One region of the Pseudoalteromonas sp. SWXJZ94C genome, then DNA from elsewhere that is predicted to be linked to it. Evidence: predicted binding sites of a transcription regulator. Region 1 holds the regulator's gene; each other region holds the start of a gene.
What was found. The regulator sigma-54, encoded in region 1, starts transcription at its own class of promoters, with help from an activator protein. The targets are predictions, from matches to a motif close to GTTGGCACGNNNNTNGNNT.
Positions count from the first base shown of each region.

Region 2: I6F65_RS04540 (BON domain-containing protein) is a predicted target of sigma-54. The motif match lies at 2,136-2,154, and genes of this name have one in related genera.
Region 3: fliS (flagellar export chaperone FliS) is a predicted target of sigma-54. The motif match lies at 1,893-1,911, and genes of this name have one in related genera.

Region 1 is NZ_JADYXF010000045.1:11,278-14,564, reverse strand. Features, by position in the region: gene lptA (lipopolysaccharide transport periplasmic protein LptA) at 1-63, shown strand, start outside; gene lptB (LPS export ABC transporter ATP-binding protein) at 60-785, shown strand; gene I6F65_RS17190 (RNA polymerase factor sigma-54) at 855-2,354, shown strand; gene hpf (ribosome hibernation promoting factor) at 2,382-2,669, shown strand; gene ptsN (PTS IIA-like nitrogen regulatory protein PtsN) at 2,674-3,126, shown strand; gene rapZ (RNase adapter RapZ) at 3,146-3,287, shown strand, end outside.
Region 2 is NZ_JADYXF010000007.1:79,611-82,897, reverse strand. Features, by position in the region: gene I6F65_RS04550 (L-lactate permease) at 1-1,178, shown strand, start outside; gene I6F65_RS04545 (YqaE/Pmp3 family membrane protein) at 1,302-1,460, opposite strand; gene I6F65_RS04540 (BON domain-containing protein) at 1,531-2,100, opposite strand; gene I6F65_RS04535 (LiaF domain-containing protein) at 2,419-3,081, shown strand; gene I6F65_RS04530 (VOC family protein) at 3,174-3,287, opposite strand, start outside.
Region 3 is NZ_JADYXF010000009.1:85,958-89,244, forward strand. Features, by position in the region: gene I6F65_RS05800 (sigma-54-dependent Fis family transcriptional regulator) at 148-1,584, opposite strand; gene fliS (flagellar export chaperone FliS) at 2,016-2,417, shown strand; gene I6F65_RS05810 (hypothetical protein) at 2,426-2,740, shown strand; gene fliD (flagellar filament capping protein FliD) at 2,835-3,287, opposite strand, start outside.

The sequences.
Region 1 (3,287 bases):
CATACTATTTTAGTGCCTATTGAAGCTACAAAAAGTAAAAAAAGCGATAAAGGTCAACCATGAGCACATTAAAAGCAGAGCTGTTAGCAAAAAGCTATAAAGGTCGTGAAGTTGTTAAAAATGTAGGTCTTGAGGTTAAGGCTGGCAGTATTGTTGGTTTACTTGGACCTAATGGTGCAGGTAAAACTACAACGTTTTATATGATTGTAGGACTTGTACCTAGCGACAAAGGTAAAATATCCATCGATGATAACGATATTACTCTTTTACCTATGCATAGTCGTGCTAGATTAGGGATAGGGTATTTACCACAAGAATCGTCAATATTTAGAAAACTGACTGTTTACCAAAACTTAATGGCTATTTTAGAAACGCGTAAATCGTTAAATAAACAAGCTCGAGAAGACACATTAAATAATCTATTGGATGAATTTAGCATTCAGCATATTCGTGATAGCCAAGGTATGGCTTTATCCGGTGGTGAACGTCGCCGTGTAGAAATAGCACGTGCACTTGCCGCCGATCCTAAGTTTATATTGCTAGATGAACCTTTTGCTGGTGTAGACCCAATTTCAGTATTAGATATTAAGAAAATAATAGAACATCTTAAAAACCGTGGGATTGGTGTATTAATTACCGATCATAACGTAAGAGAAACCCTTGATGTTTGTGAAAAAGCCTACATTGTTTCTCATGGGGAGCTAATTGCATCTGGCACTCCTGAACACGTATTAAACGATAAAACAGTACGCGATGTTTACTTAGGCGAGCAATTTAGGCTGTAACATTAACGCCATGTCTTTGAGCATCTGCTAGTATTAATTATAACAACATAAAAGGATTGTTAGAGATAAATGAGGCAATCATTACAGCTGCGCATGGGCCAGCAACTTACAATGACACCACAGCTGCAACAAGCAATTCGTTTGTTGCAACTCAGTACATTGGATCTCCAGCAAGAAATACAAGAAGCTCTTGATAGCAACCCGCTGCTAGAAGTTGAAGAAAACGACTACGCAGAAGATTCTGCTGGCAAAAATGAGCAAAAAGCTGATAACGATGACGTTACTGTTAGCGCATCTGCAGATGATGCTCCTAGCGAATACGAACAAGATAGTGGTGAAGCACTTGCTAAAGATACAGTAAGTGACGACATGGCTATGGATGTTAGCTGGGATGAGTACATGAGTGCTGCGCCTGCATCGTCATCAGGACCAATGCCTGAGGACGAGTCAATATACCAAGGTGCTTCAACCGAAACACTTCATGAGTACCTAATGTGGCAGTTACAATTAACGCCTTTTAGCCCTACTGATGAAGCTATTGCAATCGCTATTGTTGAAGCCGTAGATGATTCTGGTATTTTAACACTTAGCTGTGAAGAAATTTTAGAGAGCTTCAATCAAGAAAACGAAGATGATAACGAAGTCGAACTTGACGAAATTGAAGCCGTTTTAAAGCGTATCCAACTGTTTGATCCGGTCGGTATTGCTGCACGTAGTTTACAAGAGTGCTTGTGTATTCAGCTTAACCAGTTTGATAAAGAAACACCTTACATTAATGAAACAAAAATGATCTTAACCGAGCATATTGATTTATTAGCTGCTCGTGACTATCGTACATTAATGAAAAAAACTAAGCTCAAAGAAGAAGAGCTTAAAGAAGTAATGACACTAATACATACTCTCAGCCCTAAACCCGCTGATACGATTGTTAGAGAAGAGTCTGAGTATGTTATTCCTGATGTGTCGGTTAAAAAAATTAAAGGTCGCTGGGTTGTAGAATTAAACCCAGATAGCATGCCTAAAATAAGAGTAAACAGCCAATATGCTGCAATGTCTCGTACCGTTAAATCTAGTGGTGATAGCCAATTTATTCGCTCACACTTACAAGAAGCAAAATGGTTTATTAAAAGCCTAGAAAGCAGAAACGACACATTGTTAAAAGTAACAAATTGTATTGTTAAGCAACAACAAGGCTTTTTTGAACACGGTCCAGAAGCCATGAAACCAATGGTTTTAAATGATGTTGCTGAAATGGTAGAAATGCACGAGTCGACTATTTCTCGCGTAACAACCCAAAAGTATATGCACACGCCACGTGGAATATTTGAGTTAAAATACTTTTTCTCAAGCCATGTAAGCACCGAAAATGGTGGCGAATGTTCATCTACGGCAATACGCGCTCTGATTAGAAAATTAATCGCAGCAGAAAACTCAGCAAAACCATTGAGTGATAGCAAGATAGCGGATATATTGGCTGAGCAGGGAATTAAAGTAGCTAGACGCACGATCGCAAAGTACCGCGAATCTCTGGCTATTCCACCGTCAAATCAGCGAAAAAGTCTGATTTAAGACGCAAAAACAAAGAGGGTAACGCTTATGCAACTAAACTTAACTGGTCGTCACGTAGAAGTAACCGATTCACTAAAAGACTATGTAAACACTAAATTTGCGAAGCTAGAAAGGCACTCTGATCATATTAATAATGTTCATGTCATTCTCGATGTAGAAAAATTAAACCAAAAAGCAGAAGCAACAATTCATGTCAGTGGTGCAGAATTATTTGCCTCTACTGAACATCAAGATATGTATGCCGCCATTGACTCGTTGATTGACAAGCTCGATCGACAAGTTATCAAACACAAAGAGAAGCTTGCTCGACACTAATATTATGAAATTAAGTTCACTTATATGTCAGGACTGCAGCAAAGCTGCGGTCCTTTTTAATAGTAAAAAAAGAATTTTAGAGTTTATTAGCGAACTTGCTCACAACAAGCTTCCTTACTTATCTCAACAAGATATTCTTAGTGCTTTACTAAGCAGAGAAAAACTAGGTAGTACAGGCATTGGTAAAGGTATTGCAATCCCTCACGGACGAATGAGTGGCGTAGAAGAACCTTTAGCTTTAGTACTTGTTAGCGAAACACCTATTAACTTTGATGCGATAGATAACCGCCCTGTAGATATTTTTGTTGCACTCATCGTACCAGATGGTGATAACCAACAGCACTTAAAGACTCTAGCAACCATTGCTGATAAACTAAACGACAAAGAATTTTGTAAGCAGTTACGCTGTGCAAAATCAGATACAGAGCTATACCAAGTTATTGTTGATCAATCATAATTAATAAAAAAGGTGTTAAATGGAATTAATTATCATAAGTGGCCGATCAGGTTCTGGAAAATCGGTAGCTTTACGCGTAGTTGAAGACTTAGGTTATTATTGCGTAGATAATATTCCACTAAACCTGCTGCCTTCTCTAGTGCGAAGTGTCTCTGACAACT
Region 2 (3,287 bases), on a different contig from region 1:
TCGGGTTTAAGCCCGTTAAAGCAGCAATGCTTTCTTTAGTGGCAAATGTTGCTGCCGGCGCATACGGCGCAATAGGTATTCCTGTTATCGTTGCTGCAAAAGTTGGGGGCGTTAACCTAGCTGATTTATCATTCGATTTGGTATTAGTACTTCAACTCGTTTCTTTTGCAACCCCTTTCATTTTGGTGATGATTCTTGATGGATGGCGTGGATTTCGTGAAACCCTGCCAATAACCTTAGCCGTGAGCGTTACATATAATGTATCACAAGCTTCTCTATTAATATTTCTTGGACCTGAACTTGCCGATATTCTTCCTGGTCTCCTTGCTATGGTAATGATTGTTATTGTAGGTCGCTTTTGGAAACCTTCACACATTTACCGCGAGAATAACAGCCCAGCGCCAACTCCTGTAAAAGAGAGTTTTAAAAAAATACTCGTAGCATGGAGCCCATTTTATATTCTAACCGCAGCAATTTTTGTATGGAGCATTCCTGCTTTCAAAGCGCTTTTTTTGGAGGGAGGTGTATTGTCCTCCCTCGTTTTAAAATTTTCACTACCAGGAATTACCGGTGTTATTGTCTCAAGTGGTGCTACCCAAGCAAGTACTGCAACATGGGCTTTTACACCAATTAACGCCACTGGCACTGCTATTCTTGTTGCTATCATCATCATTTTTGTTACGACTAAGCAATTACACCTAACTGATGTACTAAAAACATTCAGTAAGACTGTCTGCGATCTTTGGCAATCAATTGTGCTTATTGCTTTGATTCTTGCGTTAGCGAATATTGCTAACCTTTCGGGAGGAACAGCCTCTATTGGTAACGCTCTGGCCGCTGTTGGGATCGCGTTTCCGCTTTTATCTCCGATTATTGGCTGGTTTGGCGTGTTTATTACCGGCTCTGTTGTTAACAACAATACTTTATTTGCCCAGCTTCAATCGATTACCGCAACTAAAATAGGTGTCGATCCAACATTATTAGTCGCTGCAAATACTGCGGGAGGAGCTGTCGCTAAAGTCATTTCGCCACAATCTATTGCAATTGCAGCAGGTGCAGTGGGGCTTACGGGTCGTGAAGGCGATATTCTTAGGGCATCAATTAAATACAGCTTGGGTATGCTTGCATTTTTGTGTGTGTGGGTAATGCTTTTATCGCTTGTTACTCACTCATTATAAATATTGTATTTAAGTAGTAATACTAAAGGTTAAAAATATAGTGTTCTATGTGAGTCAATTAATTAAAGTACAGCTAGGTAAAGCTCACTTTAATTAATTGACTACACAACAAGCCGCGTGGGATTACTTTTTCGCAATAATATAAATTGCATGTATTAACCCGGGGAAATAACCAAGCAGCGTTAATACAATATTTAGCCAAAAGTGTAAACCTAAGCCAACTTGTAAAAACACACCCAGTGGCGGTAGTAAAACAGACAAGATGATACGAATGATATCCATCATTAAACTCCAGTAAAGTTAAGTGTTAAAAAGCAAAAACCCAGCGGTGCTGGGTTTTCATAATGCAAAATTATTCAGCAACGATAGCTAGTTTATCTACTACGTCACGAACATCTTCAGCATTTTTAGCAATTTTAACTGCTAGCTGCTTTTCGGCTTCTGACTTAACAGAACCATTTAGGGTAACTACACCGTTGTCGGTATCTACATCAATATCTGTACCGCCAACTTCCGAGTCAAATAAGAAGCGAGTTGTGATTACTGTTGTGATTTTAGCGTCGGTTAGGTCGTTATCATCATTGTCGTTCATCATGCTTTTATCAGTGTTTTTCGCATCCATGTTGTTAACAACCGTTAGGCTATTATCAACGTCGGTTACGCCGTCTAGGCTAAGTACAAGTTCTTCAGCAAGCTCTTTATCTAGTTCGCTATTTACTTTACCTGTAAGTACTACCTTTCCATTTTTTACATCAGTGTTAATGTCAAAGTTGTTTAGATTAGTGTTCATAAGAAGCACTGTTTCTGCCTTACCATCAATCCAAGCATCTTTACTTTCGTTTTCCCAGCTGTTTGCTTGGGCACTCATAGCCGTAGTACCAAGAACTAAAGCCGCGATAATAGATTTGTTAAATGTTTTCATAATCTTTCTCCTTTTGATTAAAGACACTTTAACTAATGCGAACTTCACGCCAACCTTATTTAAATATATATATCAACAACTTAAAAAATAATAACCATAAACACTATGATCGTTGTGAGTAATTATTTACAGGCTTATCGGTAAAAATTTCTCAAGTAGTGAAAATAGCTAGATAATTGCTGTTTTGGTTAATCTATCGTTAATATAACAAATACATTTTTAATACATAAAACTTAAGTAATTGATTAATTAAAGCTTTATATTTGGTACGTGCCTTGCTTATACATAAACAATAGTTAATATAATAAGGAATGCCCCATGTCAGTAAAACTAGAAGATCGTCCAATAGAACAGGTACGTGAACAAGTGATTGATCAATTAATTTATAATTACAGCCATGGAGTTATTTCTGTTGATGCATTTGAACGACGTTTAGATAATGCGATGGATGCAACCAACAACAAAGCCCTACTAATGCTGGTTGAAGATTTAACGCTTAATACTGATCAACAATATAAAGCTGAAAAACAATCTCAGTTTTCGCCAAACTACAGCGCGCAGCAAACAAGTGATGATGACTTTACGCTGCGCAGCATTTTAGGCTCTAACGAGCGCAGCGGTCAGTGGGTCGTGCCAAAAAATATATATTTGAGTAACTTTATGGGATCGGTTGTACTTGATTTTACTGATGCCATTTTTGCTCATCAAAACGTAACTATTCATGTTAACTGTATTTTTGGCAGTGATGAAATTTACGTACCTGAGCACGTAAATGTAGTCTCTAAAATGTTTTGCATTTTAAGTAGCCTTGAAAATAAGTCGGTCTCACTAAACAAGCGCCAAGGTCCAACAATTCATATTGAAGGAAAAGCGGTAATGGGATCGGTTGAAGTAAAAATAAAACGTACTATAAAAGAAAAGTTTATAAGCTTTGCTAATGAGCTAAAAGCACAACTAGGTGGTGGTTCTACGCATCAATAGTTAGCGTTAAAAATTATATCTACAATATAAATCACGTATTTACTTTATTAGGCACCGCATGCTGCGGTCTTAATATCCACGACTAATATGCGTCATAAGTCGTTATTCCTCTCACTTGGAATATCACTTAAGTATTCAACAAATTCAATTTCGAAGCCCGCTGGGTCAATAAAATAAACGTTTTTTCTAAATGGGTTTTCACTTCC
Region 3 (3,287 bases), on a different contig from region 1:
CGAGCAAGCTCGGCGTCTACCGGTAAAATTTGACGTCGTGGTTAAATTTACTTGTAGACGCAAAGCTTGCTTGCGTTACGGGCAAAGCCCGTAAATTAACTACTCACAAATGGACAATAATAAAAACATTTCATCTTTTACGTATTGCTAATCTCGTGAAAGATTATATTTTTTCATTTTTTCGACCAACGTGGTTCTACGTACACCTAATATTTCGGCTGCGCGAGCCACTACGTAATCATAACGTTCTAACGCTTGCGTTATTAAACTAATTTCAAGCTCAGCTAGGTAATCTTTAAGCTCAATACCATCATTTGGTAATAATCCACTACCTGTTTGATTAAATTCAGCCTCAGGCTCATCGTCGTAATCACTAAAGCCGGTGCTAAATATGTCGTTAAAGGCATCTTTTTCCATTAACTCTTCGGGGTATTCAGGCTCGTATGCCTCAACCTCAATATAACGATATTTATTTGGTAAATCAGGAATATCGACCACTTTTTCAGGAAACATAATAACCATACGCTCCACTAAATTAGCAAGTTCACGAATATTCCCTGGCCACGCATGCTCTTTTAAGCTCTCAACTGCGCGTTCAGTAAATTTAGCTGTAGACCCTGTTTGGTCGTTAACACGGCGCATTAGCTCTTTTAATAACAGCGGGATGTCATCAGCGCGTTCGCTAAGTGATGGGTTTTCAATAGGAAATACATTTAAACGATAATATAAATCCTCCCTAAAACTGCCCTCTTCAATCATGGTTTCGAGATTTCGATGCGTTGCAGCAATAACACGTACATCAGCCTGAATCGCTTTAGTACCGCCAACACGTTCATAGCTTCGCTCTTGCAATACTCGCAGCAACTTAACTTGCATTTGCAGTGGCATATCACCTATTTCATCTAAAAACAGTGTGCCGCCTTGAGCAAGTTCAAATCGCCCTTTACGAGCCGATATAGCGCCTGTAAACGCACCTTTTTCGTGACCAAATAATTCACTTTCTAAAAGCTCTGCCGGAATAGCACCACAGTTAACAGGCACAAACGGTCCATTAATTCTTTTTGAAAGTAAATGCACATTGCGCGCAACCACTTCTTTACCAGTGCCCGATTCACCTAAAATTAAAACATTGGCATCGGTTTTTGCTACCTGCTCAATTAAAAAGCGAACATCTTTTACGGCGTCTGTTTCACCAACAAGTCCGTCAAAGGTTTTATGGGGTTTAGAATGTTTATGCTCGCTAGGAAGCATTCGTTGATACTGCTGGCAGTCGTGGAGTAACTGTGTTGTTACATCATGATTAAACGGCTCACAAATAAGCCCTACAACATTAGCAATGCTTAGTAGTGGTTTAAGCGTTTCACCTATTAACAAAAATGGTAATGTAGGATGGCACTTAATTAAACTTTCGTGATCAAGCGACTGCAATGCACCTAAAATTACAATGCATTCTTTCTGTTGATACTTTTTACACTCTTGTTCAAAGTTTGTTTCGTTTAATAGTTGTACTGCTTCACCAATAAAAGTGAGTGATGCATTTAAACCTATTGCGCGATTGTTATTATTATCTAAAATCAAGATCATAGTTAGCGAGCCGTACTTTCACTAATTTAATTAATTAGCTAAATTGTAAGCCAGTTCTGTATGGATGCAAGCGATAGCGGCAGTTTTTTGACATGAACGCCAAAAAACAGACGGACTAGTTAAATAGTGGTACTTAAGAATTAATCATTAAGTACTAATTATTTAACTAACATTAAAGTTACTTTATTTTAATGGTTTTTTTAATATTTAAGTAAAGCTGACATTATTAGTAAATAATGTCTAATATTAGCTTAAGTACAAAGCGATTGTGCCGATAAATAACTAAGTAAACAAATAAGTCATAAATGCTTGGCACTAATATTGCTACATTATTGAATAAGCTTTTATACAGATTTTTTGTACTGTTTTTTTATATAAGTTTTTATATTAGTTTTTACATAATTTTTATCGTTCAAATCTAGGATTTTCTCATGGCTCATGCTTCATTAAAAAAATACAGTCAAGTTCGTGCAAGTAGTATTGCCGAAATGACACCTTACGAACAAATAAACCTAATTTTTAGTAATATTATTGGTCGTTTAGCCGCAACTAAAGGGTTTATAGAGCGCAAAGAGATCGCAAAAAAAGGCGAGAACATTTCGGCCTGTGTTTTATTATTTGGTGCACTGCAAGACGCACTTAATTTAGAAGTAGAACAAGACCCTAGTATTTCTAACAATTTATTGGCACTTTACGATTACTGCCAACGCCGTTTAACGCAAGCTAACCTACACAACGATATTGAAGCAATTATTGAAGTATCAAGTATTGTTAAAGAAATTAAAGAAGGTTGGAATAACATTCCGCTAGATCAACGCAGCCCTGCGGTTTAATGTAAATTATGAACTCGCCAACATCTTCGCAGCCACTAACGAACAACTTTGAGCTCATACAAACGTTGCTTAGTAACATTGAAGTGTTAGTAAATGATGATAATGCAGGCGAAGCTCAGCCTTTTTTAGACACTTTAAATGCTAAACTAAAGCAATGGTGCGAAAGCAGCGAAGGTCCAAGCGCAGAGCAATTAGAATTAATTCAGCTGCGTATAAATACTATTTTAGTAAAAGCAAATAGCGCTAAAAACGAGTCATCTAAAGCCATTATTAAACAAAAAAAATCTGGCAAGGCAATTAAGGCTTATAAAGCAGCCAATTAAAAATCACCTCAAACAGTAAACATAAAAAAACCGTTATAAATAACGGTTTTTTTATGTTTTGGTTTAGCTATTAAAACTATATGCTATTTATATATTAAGAGTTATCTCGTACAACCCCAGGCATATTTTCCAGCTGAGCTTGAACATAACTACTGGTGTTATTAAGGCTCGCTACTAATAAATCCATCGCGTTATATTGCGCGTATAGTCGAGACGATAGCGACTCCATTTTACTGGCAAGACTTAAACGCTGGTCATCTATGTCGTCAAGTTGGTTTGTTTTGCTATCTATGCGGTTTTGAATAATACCGTCTGAGTCTGTATAAAAGCTTAACTTTTCGTCAAACGATTGTGCAAAACCATCATCGTCGTCACCTACAAAAAACTGCTGAACTAAATCTACATCCGTTGCTATTTTTTCATTGAGTGTTTCTGTATTTAGCGTTAAAACACCGTAGCGGTCTGTTTCGACACCTAATTGCGAAAGCGATAATGAGTTACCATCACCTAAATCAACGGGATTTGTTATTTCACTACGCAGCTTTGA